DNA from 2 places in the Mycobacterium bulgaricum genome. Region 1 is predicted to be linked to the other one. Evidence: riboswitches for the same ligand, from Rfam matches in the RefSeq annotation. Region 1 holds a riboswitch; the other holds the start of a gene.
The links. A riboswitch is a leader RNA that binds a small molecule or an ion and turns the genes downstream of it on or off. The one in region 1 is predicted to bind guanidine.
Positions count from the first base shown of each region.

Region 2: another riboswitch for guanidine. It lies ahead of ACAG24_RS10485 (agmatinase family protein); the one in region 1 lies ahead of ACAG24_RS09925 (DMT family transporter).

Region 1 covers NZ_JBGGKV020000002.1:689,829-697,668, forward strand. The annotation lists gene menD (2-succinyl-5-enolpyruvyl-6-hydroxy-3-cyclohexene-1-carboxylic-acid synthase) at 1-296, opposite strand, end outside; gene ACAG24_RS09895 (alpha/beta fold hydrolase) at 299-1,081, opposite strand; gene ACAG24_RS09900 (PDDEXK-like endonuclease domain-containing protein) at 1,196-2,056, shown strand; gene ACAG24_RS09905 (DJ-1/PfpI family protein) at 2,046-2,786, opposite strand; gene ACAG24_RS09910 (GlxA family transcriptional regulator) at 2,805-3,767, opposite strand; gene ACAG24_RS09915 (o-succinylbenzoate synthase) at 3,821-4,777, opposite strand; gene ACAG24_RS09920 (DMT family transporter) at 4,792-5,136, opposite strand; gene ACAG24_RS09925 (DMT family transporter) at 5,139-5,453, opposite strand; guanidine-III (ykkC-III) riboswitch at 5,464-5,529, opposite strand; gene ACAG24_RS09930 (long-chain-fatty-acid--CoA ligase) at 5,657-7,219, opposite strand; gene ACAG24_RS09935 (TetR/AcrR family transcriptional regulator) at 7,350-7,840, opposite strand, start outside.
Region 2 covers NZ_JBGGKV020000002.1:795,438-803,277, reverse strand. The annotation lists gene ACAG24_RS10505 (LmeA family phospholipid-binding protein) at 1-592, opposite strand, end outside; gene ACAG24_RS10500 (carbon-nitrogen hydrolase family protein) at 589-1,404, opposite strand; gene ACAG24_RS10495 (globin domain-containing protein) at 1,423-2,613, opposite strand; gene ACAG24_RS10490 (RrF2 family transcriptional regulator) at 2,610-3,059, opposite strand; gene ACAG24_RS10485 (agmatinase family protein) at 3,149-4,312, opposite strand; guanidine-III (ykkC-III) riboswitch at 4,324-4,390, opposite strand; guanidine-I (ykkC/yxkD leader) riboswitch at 4,517-4,635, shown strand; gene ACAG24_RS10480 (high affinity choline transporter 1) at 4,663-6,201, shown strand; gene ACAG24_RS10475 (class I SAM-dependent methyltransferase) at 6,213-7,037, opposite strand; gene ACAG24_RS10470 (DUF2505 domain-containing protein) at 7,059-7,580, opposite strand; gene ACAG24_RS10465 (UDP-N-acetylmuramate dehydrogenase) at 7,607-7,840, shown strand, end outside.

The sequences.
Region 1 (7,840 bases):
GGCACTCGGGCGTAGTTGGCCTCGACGACGGCGGGCCCGAGGTTGGCGACAGCGGTTCCCGACGTCATCGCCACGCACACCGGGGCGCGTTCGGCGACGGCGAGCCCGATGGCCAGGAAGCCGGCGGTGCGCTCGTCGATACGGACGTGCAGCCGCAGCCTGCCCGCGCGGTCGGCGTCGTGCAGCGCGAAGGCCAGCGGGGCGTTGCGCGACCCAGGGCACAGAACGACGTCTCGGACGCCGCCGCGGACAAGTTCGTCCACGACCACGCGGGCCTGCGCCGTCGAGGGATTCACCATTACAGGGTATCGGCGAAGAAATTGAGGATCGCGGTGTTGACGACCTCTGGCTTTTCGATGAAGCCGAGGTGACCGGTGTCGGGGATCTCCAGGAACCGCCCGTTGGGCAGCGCGTTGGCGACCTCGCGGCCGAGGTGCGACGGCAGCACGACGTCGTCGGCGAAGCCGATCACCAGCGACGGGATCGTCACGTTCTGGTAGGCGGCCAGCCTGTTCTCCAGCGGCGCGATGGTGAGGTGGGTGCGGATGCCCGGTGTCGGCTTCTGCGGCCACATCGTGAACATGTCGATCCAGTCGCGCACCGTGTTGTCGTCGTTCAGAGTTTTCGGCGAAAAGCTCTCCAAGAGACGAACTTTCGCGTCGAACTCGGCAGGCAGCGAGACCCCGGCGTCGGCGAGCGCGCGTTCGCCCTTCCAGAAGAAGTCCCTGGTGCGGTCGTGGCGGCCGCGGGTGGCCATCAGCACCGCCGAGCGCACCAGTTCGGGGCGCGCGACCATCAGCTCCTGGGCGATGTAGGAGCCCATGGAGATACCGACCACCCGCACCGGGGCAAGGCCCAGCTGCTCGATCAGCGCGGCGGTGTCGCCGACCATCGTCTCGGTGGTGAAGCCCTCGGCGTTCTCGGTGGCGCCGATCCCCCGGTTGTCGAACGTCACACATCGGTAACCGGCCCGGGCGAAGACCGGTACCTGGTGTAGATGCCAGGTGCGCCCGGCCCCGCCGCGACCTGCGATGAAGAGCACCGGGTCGCCGGTCCCGCGGTCATCGAATGCCAAATTCACCCCGACGACGCTACTTCACGGGGATTTCGGCGTGATTCTCGCCGCTGAGCGACGATTTTCACGCCGAAATCGCGCGGTACGGAACCGGCAGACCGCCCGCAGCGTCCGAAGAACATGTTGGACGCATATCTGAAGCGCCACGACGGCGTCATCACGCTCGCCCAAGCGCGTGCTGCCGGGCTGAGCCACTCGGCAGTTCGGCGCCGTCTCCAGTCAGGCCATTGGGTCCGGAGATTTCAGGGGGTCTACTTCGCCGACGACCGGCCGTACACCGACGCCGCACGCATACGCGCCGCGGTCTGGAGTTATGGGCCATACGGCGCGGCGAGTGGCCTGTCGGCAGCGTGGTGGCATGGATTGACGCAGTTCGCCCCCGACACGGTAGAGGTGACGATCCCGCGAGGCAGCAACGGCCGACGTCGCCCCGGGTGTAAACCGCGGCGACGAGACATCCCGAGCGCAGACATCGTCGAGATCAGAGGGATGCGAGTGACCAATCTTCCGTTGACCGTCGTCGAGGCGGCAGCCAGGTACGGCGGAGGCGCAAAGCTGATGGATGCCGCTCTGCAGAGAAGGGTTGTCGAACTGCGCGCGCTGTGGCGAATCCACCTGCAGCACAAGGGAAGGTATGGTTCCCCGAGAGCCAGGAGACTGCTCCAAGCTTCCGATGACGGGGCCCAGTCCGTAGCTGAGCGACTTCTACACGCTCTGTTGCGCGAGGCCCGTATCGATGGCTGGAAAGCCAACTATCGAGTCGGTGGCTATCGCGTCGACGTGGGTTTCCCTGTGCAGAAGGTGGCGATCGAGGTCGACGGGTTCGCGTTCCACAGCGGCGCCGACGAGTTCCAGATCGACCGCACGCGACAGAACGACATCGTCATGTTGCGCTGGAAGGTGCTGCGCTTCACGTGGCTCGACCTCACCGAGCATCCCGAACGGGTTGTAGCCCTGATCCGTGCGGCGATTACGGCGTGATTTTCGCCGCTGAGCGACGATTACCACGCCGAATTCGCTTGAGGGCGGCGTCCCAGAGCAGGCCGGTCGAGGCGGCCAGCGTGGTGGGGCTGGCCATCTCCTTGCCCATCAGCGCGGTGGCGAGAGCTTTGGTGCTCGCCGACGCCTTCGACATGTGCCCGGAATCGAACGGCGGCTGCGGGTCGTACTCCATCGACAGCTGAATGGCCTTGGCCTTGGCTTCCCCGCCGATGCGACCCGCCAGCCACAGCCCCAGGTCGATGCCCGCCGACACCCCGGCCGCGGTCACGGTCTTGCCGTCGGCCTCAACGATGCGCTGATCGCCCACCGGCTGCGCGCCGAGGGTCTTGAGCACCGGCAGCGCCGCCCAGTGCGACGTCGCACGCTTGCCGTCCAGCACCCCCGCGGCGGCGAGGATCACCGAGCCCGAGCACACCGACGTCGTCCATGTCGCCGTCTGGTGTGCCCGGCGCACCCAGTCGAGGACCAACTCATCGCGGGCGTGCTCCATGGTGGCGAACCCGCCAGGGATCAGAATCAGGTCGGGCGCGGGGGTTTCGTCGAACGAGTGCGTGGCCCCGACGAGCAGCACGTGCGAATCCGCGGCGATCGGGCCGGGTTCGTGCCACACGAACCGCACCTCGGTGTCGGGCAGCCAGCGCAGGCTCTCATACGGTCCGATGAAGTCGAGCGCGGTGAAACCCGGGTAGAGCATGATGGCGACCTGCATGGTGAATCTCCTTCGGTGTCAGGCGAATGTCTTGCGGTATTGGTCGGGCGAGACCCCGAGCCGGCGAACGAAGTTGCGGCGCAACGTCTCTGCCGAGCCGAACCCGCAGCGCGCGGCGATCACCGTAACGGTGTCGTCGGTCTCCTCCAGCTGACGGCGGGCCGCTTCGGTGCGGACGCGCTCGACGTAGGCGCCGGGAGCTTCCCCGACCTCGTCGGTGAAGACGCGCGTGAAATGACGGGGGCTCATCGCAGCGCGGCGCGCCAGCTCGGGAATGCTGTGCCCACGACCGGGTTCGGACTCGATGGCCTCCTGGACGTCGCGGATCGGGGTGCGCCGGGCACGCGGCATCCACACCGGCGCCGCGAACTGGGTCTGCCCGCCGGGTCTGCGCAGATACAGCACGAGGTAGCGGGCGACGGTCTGCGCTACCTCCGTGCCGTGATCGTCCTCGACGAGCGCGAGCGCGAGGTCGATACCGGCGGTGACGCCAGCGGCGGTCCACACCTTGTCCGAACTGCGGAGGAAGATCGGGTCGGGATCGAAGGTGACCAAGGGGAATTCGGCGGCAATCTGCTCGGCGTAGGCCCAGTGCGTGGTGGCCACGCACCCATCGAGCAGTCCCGCCTGCGCTGCCAGCACCGCACCACTGCACACACTGACCACTCGCCGGGCGCTCGGGGCGACGGCTTTGATCCAGTCGATCAGCGCATCGTCTTTGCGGGCCTGTTCGGTGCCGAAACCGCCGGGCAGCACGACGGTGTCGATCTCGTCGCCGGGATCGGGCAGTGGCTCGGCGGCGAAGGTCAGCCCGGTCCCCGTGCCGACGGGCTGCCCGCCGACCGAGACGACACGGACGGCGTATCCGTCGACGTCGCGGCCGGACAGGAACAGCGACGCACCGGTGAACACCTCGAACGGTCCGACCATGTCGAGGGCCTGCACGCCCGCGAAGCCGGCGATGAGCACCGTGCGCACCATGTGTTCAGTGTTGGCGGCCGACGCGATGGCGTCTAGGTCACGGACCCCACAGATCAGGACACCAGTGGGAAACAGGTGCGCACACGGTCGATCCACCACTGCCTGCGATCTGCCTGCGCCGCCAAAGCCGAGACCCGCGCGGGGTCCGGCCTGACCGTTTCCGCAGGCAGATAGCCATCGACCGCGCTCAGCGGAGAAGAGACGTCCTCGACGAACAGGCTGCCCGTCCCGAGGCCGCAAGCGTGCTCGAGCGTGGGCAGACACCCCGCGGCGACCAATCCCCCGCCGATACCGACCGCGGTGTCGAGAGCGCTGGACACCACGACCGGGATGTCGATCTGCGCGGCGATGGCGAGCATGGCCTGCACTCCACCCAGCGGCGCCACCTTCAGCACCGCGACATCGGCGGCACCGGAGCGCACGACGTGCAGCGGGTCTTCGGCCTTGCGGATGCTCTCATCGGCCGCGACGGGGACGTCGACACGGCGGCGCACCTCCGCCAGCTCGGCGACCGTGCGGCAGGGTTGCTCGAGGTATTCGAGCGGCCCGCCCGCGCTGAGCGCCCGGGCCGCGGCGACCGCGTCATCGACGCTCCATCCGCCGTTGGCGTCGACGCGGACCGTCAGCCCGGCGGCGCGGACGGCCTCGACGCGCGCCACGTCGTCGGCCAGCGTCTGCCCCGGCTCGGCCACCTTCACCTTCGCCGTCCGCGCACCGGGGAACCGTGCGAGCACGCCGGGCACGTCGCCGGCGGCGACGGCGGGAACGGTGGCGTTGATCGGGATGCGGGACCGGACCACGGCGGGAAGCGGACGGTAGGCGGCGGCGATGCCCGAGGCGAGCCAGTGCGCCGCCTCGGGCGGCTCGTATTCGACGAATGCGCCGAACTCACCCCAGCCGGCGGGGCCTTCGATCAGCGCCACCTCGCGGGTGGTGATGCCCCGGAAACGGACCCGCATCGGCAGCGCGACGACATGCAATCGTTCCAGAACGTCGGCGAGTGCGACCACACCACCATCGTGCGTCAGCGCGGCACGGTCTCGCGTTGGGGGGCCTTCGGAAGCACTTTGAGTCCGGCGACGGCGGCGATGATCCCGGTCAGGAACACCGCCTTGCCCAGCGTCGCGCCCTCGTCTCCGCTGAGCATCGCGTAGCCGACGGTCAGTGCGGCACCGAGACCTGTCCACACCGCATATGCCGTGCCGATCGGGATGTGCTTGGCGGCCCAGCCGAGTCCGCCCATGCTGCCCAGCAACGCGACGAGGAACACCGCCGTGGCGACGGGGGCGGTGAAGCCGTCCGTCTTGCCGAGCGCTGTCGCCCACACCGCTTCGAGAACCGCGCTGACGATCAGAACGAACCACGCCATGATCAGCTCACCACTTTCAGCCCGACGACGCTTCCCACCAACAGGCACAGCAGCAGAACCCTTGCCGTGGAGGCGGCTTCCTTCTTCGTGGCGATCGCCCACACGACGGTCAGCGTCGCTCCGATGCCGACCCAGACGGCGTACGCCGTACCGGTCGGCAGGGAGGTCATCGAGTACGCCAACCCCGCCAAGCTGGCGGGCATCGCGACCGCGAACGCGACGGTGGGCCGCCACCGCTTGAAGTTGTCCGACATTCCGAGCGCTGTCGCCCAGACCGCCTCGAGGAAGCCGCTGAGGACGAGAACCAGCCACGCCACAAGACCCTCCTGCGAGTCAGTCTTGTCCGTGCGGGTACTGCTCCCTCGTCCGCCGGCACCCGGGATCGGGCGCCACACCAGCCACGTTACACACGAGTTCCAGAGTCGTCATGCCCCGGAAACAGATGGTGACGAGGGTCTCCGGCGCAAAAAACACGCGCCCTGACGGCTACCGTCAGGACGCGTGCGTCGCGGGGACCGGATCAGACCGTCGCGCGGTCGCGTCCCTCCCAATGAGGTTTGCGCAGCTCCTTTTTCAAGATCTTGCCGGTGGGATTGCGTGGCAGCTCATCGGTGATGTCGACCGATTTCGGACATTTGTAGGCGGCCAGGCGCTCCCTGGCGAAGGCGATGAGTTCGGATTCGGACGCCTCACCCTCGATCACCACCACAGCCTTGACGACCTCGCCCCACTTCTCGTCGGGCACACCGATGACGGCGACCTCCACGACGGCGTCGTGCTCGGCGAGCACGCGCTCCACCTCGATGGAATAGATGTTCTCGCCGCCCGAGATGATCATGTCCTTGAGCCGGTCCTCGACGAAGATGTAACCACCGTCGTCCACCCGGCCGATGTCGCCGGTGCGGAACCAGCCGTCCTCGGTGATGGCCTCGGCGGTCGCGTCCGGCCGGTTGTGATAGCCCTTCATCAATTGCGGTGAGCGGAACCACAATTCGCCCTGCTGACCTTCGGCCACATCTTCGAGGGTGTCAGGGTCCACGACGCGGACCTCGGCGTTGGGAACGAGCGTGCCCGCGCTGGAGAGCCGCTCCTCTTTTCCGGGATCGCGGTGTGCCTCGGGGAGCAGATGGCTGATGACGCCACAGAGTTCGGTCAGCCCGTAGGCCTGCATGAAATCGGTGTTCGGCCAGGCCTTCAGCGCGGCACGTAGCAGCGGCAGCGGCATCGGAGACGCGCCGTAGGCGAACGTCTTGAGCGAGCCGAACAGCTTGACGGCGTCCTCGCCGGCCTCCAGCACCTTGGCCAGCACCGCGGGCACGAGGAACGTCCTGTTGGCGCCCTTGAGAATCGCCCCGGCCAGCGTCATGCCGTCGACGTCGCGGGTCATCACGCTCGGGAAGCCGTCGTGAATCCCGAACTGTACGTAGGACGATCCGCCGACGTGGAACAGCGGCATCGACACCATGTTCTTGTCGCCCTCGTCGAACTCGAAGCCTTCGTGGGCGTTGATGGTGTGGGCGATGATGTTGGACTGCGTCAGCTCGACGCCCTTGGGGCGGCCCGTTGTTCCTGACGAATACATGATGATGCAGACGTCGTCGGGTTCGACGTCGCCGGACCGGTCGGCGGGCGTCGCCTGCTCGAGGATGGCCTCGTACTCGTCGTCGCCTTCGGGCTTGACGGTGATGACGTGCTCGATATGGGTGAGCTTGTCCCGGATCTTGTCGACCGAGGCCGCGAACTCGTCGCCGACGATGAGCAGCTTGGCGCCGGAGTCGTTGAGCACGTAGTCGAGTTCGTCGGCGGCCAGCCGGAAGTTGATGATCGCGGTGGCGGCGCCGAGAGACGCGGCGGCGAAAGTCAGCTCGACGCAGGCGGGATGATTCTTGTCGAGAAAGGACACCACGTCACCGCGCGCGATGCCGCCCTCCTTGAGCGCACCGGCCAGCCGGCGAACGCGATCGTTCCACTGCGACCACGTCCAGGAGCGGTCGAGATAGTCCATCGCCTCGGCGTCGGGCTGAGCGATCGCCCAGTGCGCAAGGCGTTCGTCGAGGAATTGGGGTGCGGGCAGATCGGCCATGGTCAGAAGCGTGCCACGCCGGTGCGCTGCGCTGACGGGATTTGCCCAATCTCGAATAAGTGACTCACAGTTTCATCCTACTGGCGCGAGCTATGAGCTTTTTGGCCAAACAAGTAAACGCCCGTTTGCCTTACGTGACGAGCGGCGCCAGGTACATCTGGGCGTATCGGGCCACCGCGTCGTCGTCGGTGACGTCGAGGACCGCGGTGCTGAACTGCACCAGCGACGCCGCGAGCCGGATGTGCACCTCGGCCACAGCGAGCAACTGGTCGTCGGGCATCGTCGCACCCGCGGCCCGCAGTGCTTTCGCCATCGCCGTCGCAGCGCTGACGAGGAACAGCCGGGCCTCGTCGACCATCTCGGCCGTCGCGGCGAAGTCGCCGTCGAGTTGCAGGAACCGGCGCATCACCGGCTCGCCGGTCAGCAGCCGCACGCCTTCGCGGAACGCAGCGACGGCCGCCTGTTGCGGGCCGGAATCGATGGCCACCGTTTGCAGCCGTGCCATCGCGAAGTCGAAGGTCTGTCGGCCCAGTTCGGTGATCAACGCGTCGCGGCTGGGGAATCGACGGTACAGCGTGCTACGGCTCACGCCGGCCTGCCGCGCCACCACGTCCATGCTCA
Region 2 (7,840 bases), 110 kb from region 1:
CGAGCGCACCTTCGAGTTCGATGGTGCCGTCGTCGGCATTGGTGGTGACGCCGTTGACGAAACTGCCCACCAGCGGAATGGCACCCTGAATCGTCTCTTTGATGCCTTCGGCACTCCAGCTGATGTTGGCGACCAGCGAGCCGATGGAGCCACTGGACGTCGCGGTGTCCTCGATGCGGACGTCGTCGATCTCGAGGTCGACCTTCATGCCCTTGGCGTCGCGGATCTGATTGCCCGCCGTCTCGATCCGGATGTTCGTGTAGTGACCCGACATGTGCTGAAGGAGGAACGGCGGCATCACCCCGAAGGAGGCCGTCGCGTCGTCCTGGACCACGCACTCCACGGTGCCGGCGACAACGGTGTCGGCGCGGTTGCGCGCGTAGAGTTCGCCGCCCAGCAGGCCGGCGAACACCAGCGCCAGCACGATGACCACGACGAGCACGATCGAGATCGGGTCGCTGAAGATCCGCTTCAGCTTCGCTCCGGCTGACGCGTCTTCCTCGGCGGGGGCCGGCCGGTAGCCGGGGTCCTGCGGGAACTGCCCCGGCGCAGGGCCGGGCGGTTGCGGCGGAGGGGCCCAGGGATCACTCACCCCAGCGATTGTGCCCTACGGGGTTGAGCTGCTCCTGAGCGGTTCTGCATCACCGCAACGGTCTTGCGAGCCTTGCGCGCCGCATCCAGGTCGACATCGCACACCAGAAGTTCGGGATCCTCACCGGCGGCGACCAGGACTTCACCGAGGGCAGACGCGACGACGCTACCGCCCACGCCGGTGGGGCCGAGCGCAGCGACCTCATCGCCGGGATAGGCCTGGCCGACGGCGGCGACGACGCTGTTGGTGTCGATCGCGCGCGCCCTGGCCAGCAGCGTCCACTGGTCGAGCTTGCCGGGGCCCGTCCCCCAGGAGGCGTGCGCGGTGATCAACTCGGCACCCTGCTCGGCCAGCTCGACGTACAGCTCCGGAAAACGGATGTCATAGCAGAGCGTCAGCCCGACCTTCACACCATCGACGGTGATGACCACGGGTTCCTGGCCTGCGGCCACCGTCTTGGACTCGGTGAACCCGAAGGCGTCGTAGAGGTGGATCTTGTCGTAGCGGGCCTCCACCCCGGGGCCCGTGGCGATCAGCGTGTTGAAGGCGCGCCCGTCGTCCGAGGGGACGAACATGCCCGCGACCACCACGATGCCCGCTCGCGCCGCGATGTCGCGCACCGCCGTCGCCCAGGGGCCGTCGAACGGTTCGGCGACACCGCCGAGCGGAACGCCGAAGCGGACCATCGTCGCCTCCGGGAAGAGTACGAGCGACGCACCCGCTTCGGCGGCCTGCCTGGTGTAGTCCTCGACCAGACCGAGGTTCACCGTCGGATCGGTACTGCTGCGGATCTGAGCCAGCGCGATACGCATGGCTGCCAGCCTAGATCGCTATCCGAGGAGCCAGTCGTTGGGCGAGAACAGCTCGCAGTGCACACGGTCGGCGGGGAGCCCCCGTCCGATCAGTTGCGGACGCACCGCCTGCACGAAGCCGTCCGCGCCACAGACGTAGACGTGCGCGTCCTGCGGGATGTCGAGACCGTCGAGGCACATGCGGCCGGCGTGCACCCGGGGATCACCGGCGGTGAGTCCGTCCTCGTACCAGATGGTCAGCGACGCGTTGGGCAGCGTGTCGACGAGTTCACGCTGGCGCTCCCGCAGCGGGTGGGCGGTGTCGGACCGGTCGGCGTGCAGTGCCAGCACCGGCGTCTCGGGCGCTGTCGCAGCCAGATACTCCAGGAAGCTGATCATCGGGGTGATGCCGATGCCGGCGGACACCAGCACCACCGGCACCTGCGGACCCGGTGTGGGCAGGTCGCCGAACGGGACGGTGACGTCGAGCAGATCGCCGACGCGCAGGTTCGTGCGGATCCACTCCGACACCTCTCCTGCCGGCTTCACCGCGAAGGTCAGGTCCGCCCCGGGCGCGTTCACCAAGCTGTACTGCCGTAGCTGACGGGCTCCGTCCGGCAGGGTCACACCCACCGAAACATATTGTCCGGGGGTGCCTTTCGGATCAGCGGCGCCTGCCACTGTCACCAGCACCGCACCCGAGGGGTCGTCGACCCGACGGGAGACGCGCAGGCGCCGGTAGACGTCACCGTCGGCGGTCCCGGCGTCGGCGTAGAGGTCGCGTTCGAGCGCGATCAGCGTGTCCGCCATGATCCAGTACACCCTGTCCCACGCGGTGGCGACGTCCTCGGTGACGGTATCGGCGCCCAGGATTTCGACGATCGCGGCGAACAGGTGCTCGTGGACGATCGGGTACTGGTCGGCGGTGACTCCCAGCGACGCGTGTTTGTGCCCGATCCGCGACAGCAGATCGGCGGGGTGCGGCAGGTCCGGATCGACCAGGTGGGTCGCAAAGGTGGCGACGGCCGCGGCCAGCGCCCGCTGCTGTGCGCCCTGGGCCTGGTTGCCGCGATTGAACAGGTTGCGCAACAGCTCGGGGTGAGCCTCGAACATCCGGCGGTAGAACTCGGTGGTGATCTCGTCGATGTGCGCACCCACCAACGGCAGTGTCGCCGAGATGATCTCGGCCTGATCCTGTGTCAGGCCCTCGCGGGTGGTGATGGCGTTCATCGACTGATCCTTTCTGGTGGTGATATCTGAAGGAGTGGAAGCGCAGAGCTGCGCACCAAATCTGCGATGGTGTGGCGATCGAGTTCGGCGTAGAACGCCTCTTTGGCCTCGGCCAGCGCGCGGCGCAGCCGGCAGCCGGCAATCAGCGGGCACGTGCCCTGCCCCTGACAGTCGATGACCTCGCGGTCGCCCTCGAGTTCGCGCACCAGCCAACCGATGGACGCTGTGCGGCCGGCATCGGTCAGCGCGAGCCCACCGACGCGTCCGCGGCGGGCGTGGACCAGTCCGAGGTCGACGAGCCGGGACACCGCCTTGGCGATGTGGTGCTCGGAAGCGCCTGCGCCGGCGGCGATCTGGCGGGTGGTGACCCGCTGTTCGTCGTTCTCGCCTGCGGCCAGCAACATCATCGCCCGCAGTCCCAGATCGGTGAATCGGGTGAGCTGCATGACTTGAAGCTACTAATTGCGCATCCCAGATGCGACTTTTCGGGGTGTGCCGTCAAACACGCCGCGACGTGCGGTTTTTACACCTGCGGTTACGGGCCCCAGGCAGGCCGGTTCGCCTTGGCGGCCTTCTTGCCGAGCTTGCCCGACCGCACCTGTGCCGCGAGGCTGTCGAGAATCACTCGCGAACTCATCAGGGCGGTCTGCTCGGCCCAGTCGTAGGGCGGCGAGCATTCGACGACCTCGATGCCGGCCAGGCCGGGCTCGGAGATCATCTTCACCAGGTTCAGCGCCTCGCGCGGCAGCAGGCCACCCGGTTCGGGCCAGCCGGTGCCCGGCACGAAACCGGCGTCGATGACGTCGATGTCGAACGACAGGTACACGGCTTTGGCGCCCTTCCAAGCGATCTCAAGTGCCGTCTCCGCGATCTTCTCGATCCCGACCCTTTCGACGTCGCCGACCGTGATGACCGTCGACTTGCGTTCGCGACCCACCTTCACGCCCTCGCGCGGGCTCTGCCAGCCCCCGATGCCGATCTGCACCAGGTTGGTCGCGGGTGCGTTCTTGATGTTGGTGGCGTGGAACCACGGTGTGGTGTGCATCCGCTCGTCGAGGTCGGTCTCCTGTGTGTCGACGTGCCGGTCGAAGTGGATGATGCCGATGTTGCCGTCCATGTACGGCGCCAGACCGCGGATGGTGGGGAAGCCGATCGAGTGGTCGCCGCCCAGCACGATCGGCATGACGCCCTTTTGCGCGACGTGAGCCATCGCGGTGCTGATCTGGTCGAACGACTTCTCCAGATTGCCGGGGATCGTGAACACGTCGCCGATGTCGACCATGTTCAGCTGCTCGCGCAGATCGACACCGGACTCGTAGTTGTAGGTGCCGAACAGGTTGGTGGACCGTCGGATGCCCTGCGGGCCGAATCGGGTACCGGGCCGGTAGGTCGCGCCGGCATCCAGCGGGACACCGAAGATCGCGACCTCGGCGTCGTCGACCTCGTTCACGTCTTCGATGAACGGACATTTGAGGAACGTGCCGCGCTCGCCGGCGAAGTGGGGCTTCTCGCCGCGGACGAACGTCGAGATCGTCCTGTCGTTGATGGTCGGGGCGGCCTCGAGGCCGTAGCTCAGGCCGCGGTCGATCTCCTCGCGCAGGCGACGGTCACCGAGGTTGGCCTCGACCTGTTGGGCCCAGGCGCCTTCGGCGTTCGGCAGGGACGGGTCGGGGGCCGGAAAACCGGACGGCTCGGACATGAGTTCTCCTCAACGCGCCGTCTTGTCGCTGACCGGGTACGACGCACCTCGTCCGGGGCGCGGTGATGTCACGGCGCCTGACGTCATTGTTGGCACGTCGGTGAATTCCTGTCCAGCGGTGGAAGAAACGCACCGTTTACACGCGGCGCGACATCACGAAACACACCAGGTCTTTCCTAGGGGAGACCCACCCAAAGAACCAGGGTGGGGCGCGTCTAGGGTTCCGCCGGCTGTGTGCATTCATGGCCGGGCCTGGTCCGAGAGACGCAGGCGGCCGGCATAGGAGCCCGGGCGTTCCACGGCGGGACAAAAGCCCGGGAGACTCCATCTCTATCGGGAGGCTCCCCACCATGATTCTTCTCGGGGTGGCGATAAGCATCGCCGCAGTCGTGGCCGTCGGCTTCTATGTGTCAAGAAGGATCGAGGGCGACAGCTCCAATTTCCTTGTCGGCGGCCGCATGTTGCCCTTCTGGCTCGTCGGTGGTGCCCTGATGGGCGCGGCGGTCGACACCAACGCGACGCTCGGCAACACCGACCTCGCTTTCGAGTTCGGCTTCTGGGCCGGCGCCTGTCTGCCCCTCGGACTGGCGTTGTGCCTGACGATTACCGGCATCTTCTTCGCCAAGCCGATGAACCGGATGGGACTGACGTCGTTCCCCGACTACTACCGGCTGCGATTCGGCCGTTCGGTGGAGGTCGGCGCCTCCGTGCTGCTGGCCATCGCGTTCTGCATGCTCGTCGCAGGCAACCTGGTCGCGGGCGGTCTGCTGTTCAACTACTTCCTCGGCATGCCCTACTGGCTCGGGGTGCTGCTGATCGCCGCGATCGCGGTGGCCTACACCGGGACGGGCGGGCTCATCGCCGACGCGTACACCGCGATCATCCAGATGGGCCTGATCCTCGCCGGGGCGATCGGTCTGTTCGTCTGGATGACGACCACCCACGGACTCGACATTGCCGAGGGCACAGGGCCTTTCGCACTGGGTCAGCTCTCCGACCCTGCGCAGGGCGCGGTCATCAACTGGGCGACGCTGATCGCGCTCGGCATCGGTGACATCGTCGCCATCGACTTCATGGCCCGGGTGTTCTCGGCGAAATCTCCCGAAGCTGCCCGCAAGGCGTGCTTCACCGCGGCCGCAGGCACGGTGACGATCTGCGTCCCGTTCGGGCTGGTGGTGCTCGCCGCGCATTCGTTCATGCCCGAGGAACTCGACGGCCCTGTGCTTTTCGTGCTGCTGGACCAGTACGCCCCGGTCGGGCTGACGGTGCTCGTGCTGTGTGGTCTGGTCGGCGCGTCGATGTCCACCGCCAACGGAGCGATCCTGGCGATCTCGAACGTGTGCGTGCGCAACCTCGGTGGCGTGCGACGGGTACACGTGCCCGGCCAGCGGGACCCGCTGCTGCGCGCCACCCGCATCGCGATGGTGCCGATGACACTGTTCTCGATCCTGTTCGCGATCTACGTCCAGCAGACCGGGATCCTGCTGACGCTGGCCTTCGACCTGATGCTGGCCTGCCTGACGGTGCCGTTCATCCTCGGGCTCGTGTGGCGACGAGGAACCACCACGGCCGCGATCGCCGCGATCGCCGTCGGTTTCGTCGTCCGGCTCGGGTTGTTCGTGATGACGCCGACGATGTTCGGTGTCGAGAACACCATCCTCTACATCCCCAACGACGTCATCGGCGCCTCGTTCGACGGCTGGCCGACGTTCATCGCGTTCGCCGCAGGCCTTCTCACCTATGTGGCGGTGTCGCTGGCCACGCCGCCTGCGCACATGCGGGGGCTCGACATCCAGGTGGCTCAGGACCTCGACGACGTGCTCGACGACCCCGACCGGTTCGAAGACAAGGACGTCGTTCCGGCGAAGGTGCCCGCACAAGCGACGTGACCCGGAGGTGCTCACCCGTGGGGTGCGACGGCCTCCCACGGCACCGTGAGCACGCCGTCGCGCAGGCTCTTTCGCGGCATGGACACCGGAAATCCCTCGCCGACAAGCAGTTCCATCATCGCCCGCCAGCGGATTCGCGGCCCGAACACGCCGTGTCCGGCGACGCTGGCCCACGCCCGGTCCGCGGCGCGCAGCAGGGTGTGAATCGGTTGCCCTTCGACGTTGTGATGGATCAGCACCTTGGGGAGGCGTTCGGCGAGATCGGAGGGTCTCTCGATCGCGAACGGATCACACGCCAGGGTCAGGCTCACCGGCGCCGTCGCGTCGAGCAGCACCCAGCAGCACAGCCGGCCCAGCTCGTCGCAGGTGCCGTCGACGATCAAGCCGCCGGCGGACACCCCTTCCCGCATCGCGGCCCAGGCGTCGTGTACCGCCTCGGCCGGGTACTGGCGCAGAACGTTGAAGGCCCGCACCAGAACTGGCCGGTGGCCCGCCAACTCGAAACCGCCGAGGGCGAATTCGACACCGGGGGCGGCCCCGTTCTGCACGGCGGCCTGACCGGCCCGCACCCGCTCGGGTTCGATCTCCAACCCGATCACCCGCACATCGCGGCGCACCTCGCGCAACCGCACCGCCAGTTCCAATGTCGTGACGGGCTTGGCTCCGTAACCCAGGTCGACGACGAGCGGATCGGGGGAGGCTTGCAGGGCGGTGCGCACGCGTGAGGAGTGCACCAGCCAGCGGTCGCTGCGGCGCAGACGGTTGTGGCCCGTGGTGCCCCGCGTCACCTGTCCGAGGGGCTGCGCACGCGAGGAGCATGGGGTGCCCTGCGCCATGGCTCGATGGTAGAGACCGGGTCAGCTGTTCTCGGTGATCCACACCGTGGTGAAGCGTTGTTCTGCCGTCAACAGGTACAGCAGCTGGCTGCCGATGAAGTTCTCGATCTTGCCGCCGACCAGTGGCACCCGCACCTCGACAGTGGCCTTGAACGCCATCTTCGAGGCGATCCCGCCGCGGGCGTCGACCACCGACGACAGCACCGCGTCGCCGGTCAGCGTGGCGGGAGCCCCGGGGATCGAGCCGCGCACCACCGCTGTGGCCCGCCGATCGGCCACCGGCGTCCAGGTCTCCTCCCGGACGAAACTGAGGTCTCCGCGGTGGAACTGCGTGACGACCGCGGGCAGCCGGTCGGCGCGCAGTGTCTGGGTGGTCCTGACGTGGATGCCGCCCGCGTCGTCGACGACCATCTCGTCGAGGGTGGCAGTGTCGGCGCCGGAACCGTCGAGCCGCACCAGCCAGTACTCCTCGTCGCTGAACGCCTTGTGCACCTGCTCGACCGTGCCCTCATATTCGGCGGCCATGTCGAATGAACGCGGCATAGCTGGCCACGCTACCGTTACCGCCCGTGGGCACTTCGTTGTTGGGCGGCGTGCCGTTTGCCCAGAACGTGCCGCTGGCACCGCTGACGACATTGCGTGTGGGACCGGTCGCCGCGCGTCTGGCCACCTGCGACACCACCGAGCAGGTCATCGACGCAGTTCTGGCCGCCGGGCCCGAGGCGCTCGTCCTGGCAGGCGGCTCCAACGTCGTACTGGCCGACGATTTGGCGGGCCTCACCGTCGTCCGGCTCGCCAACACC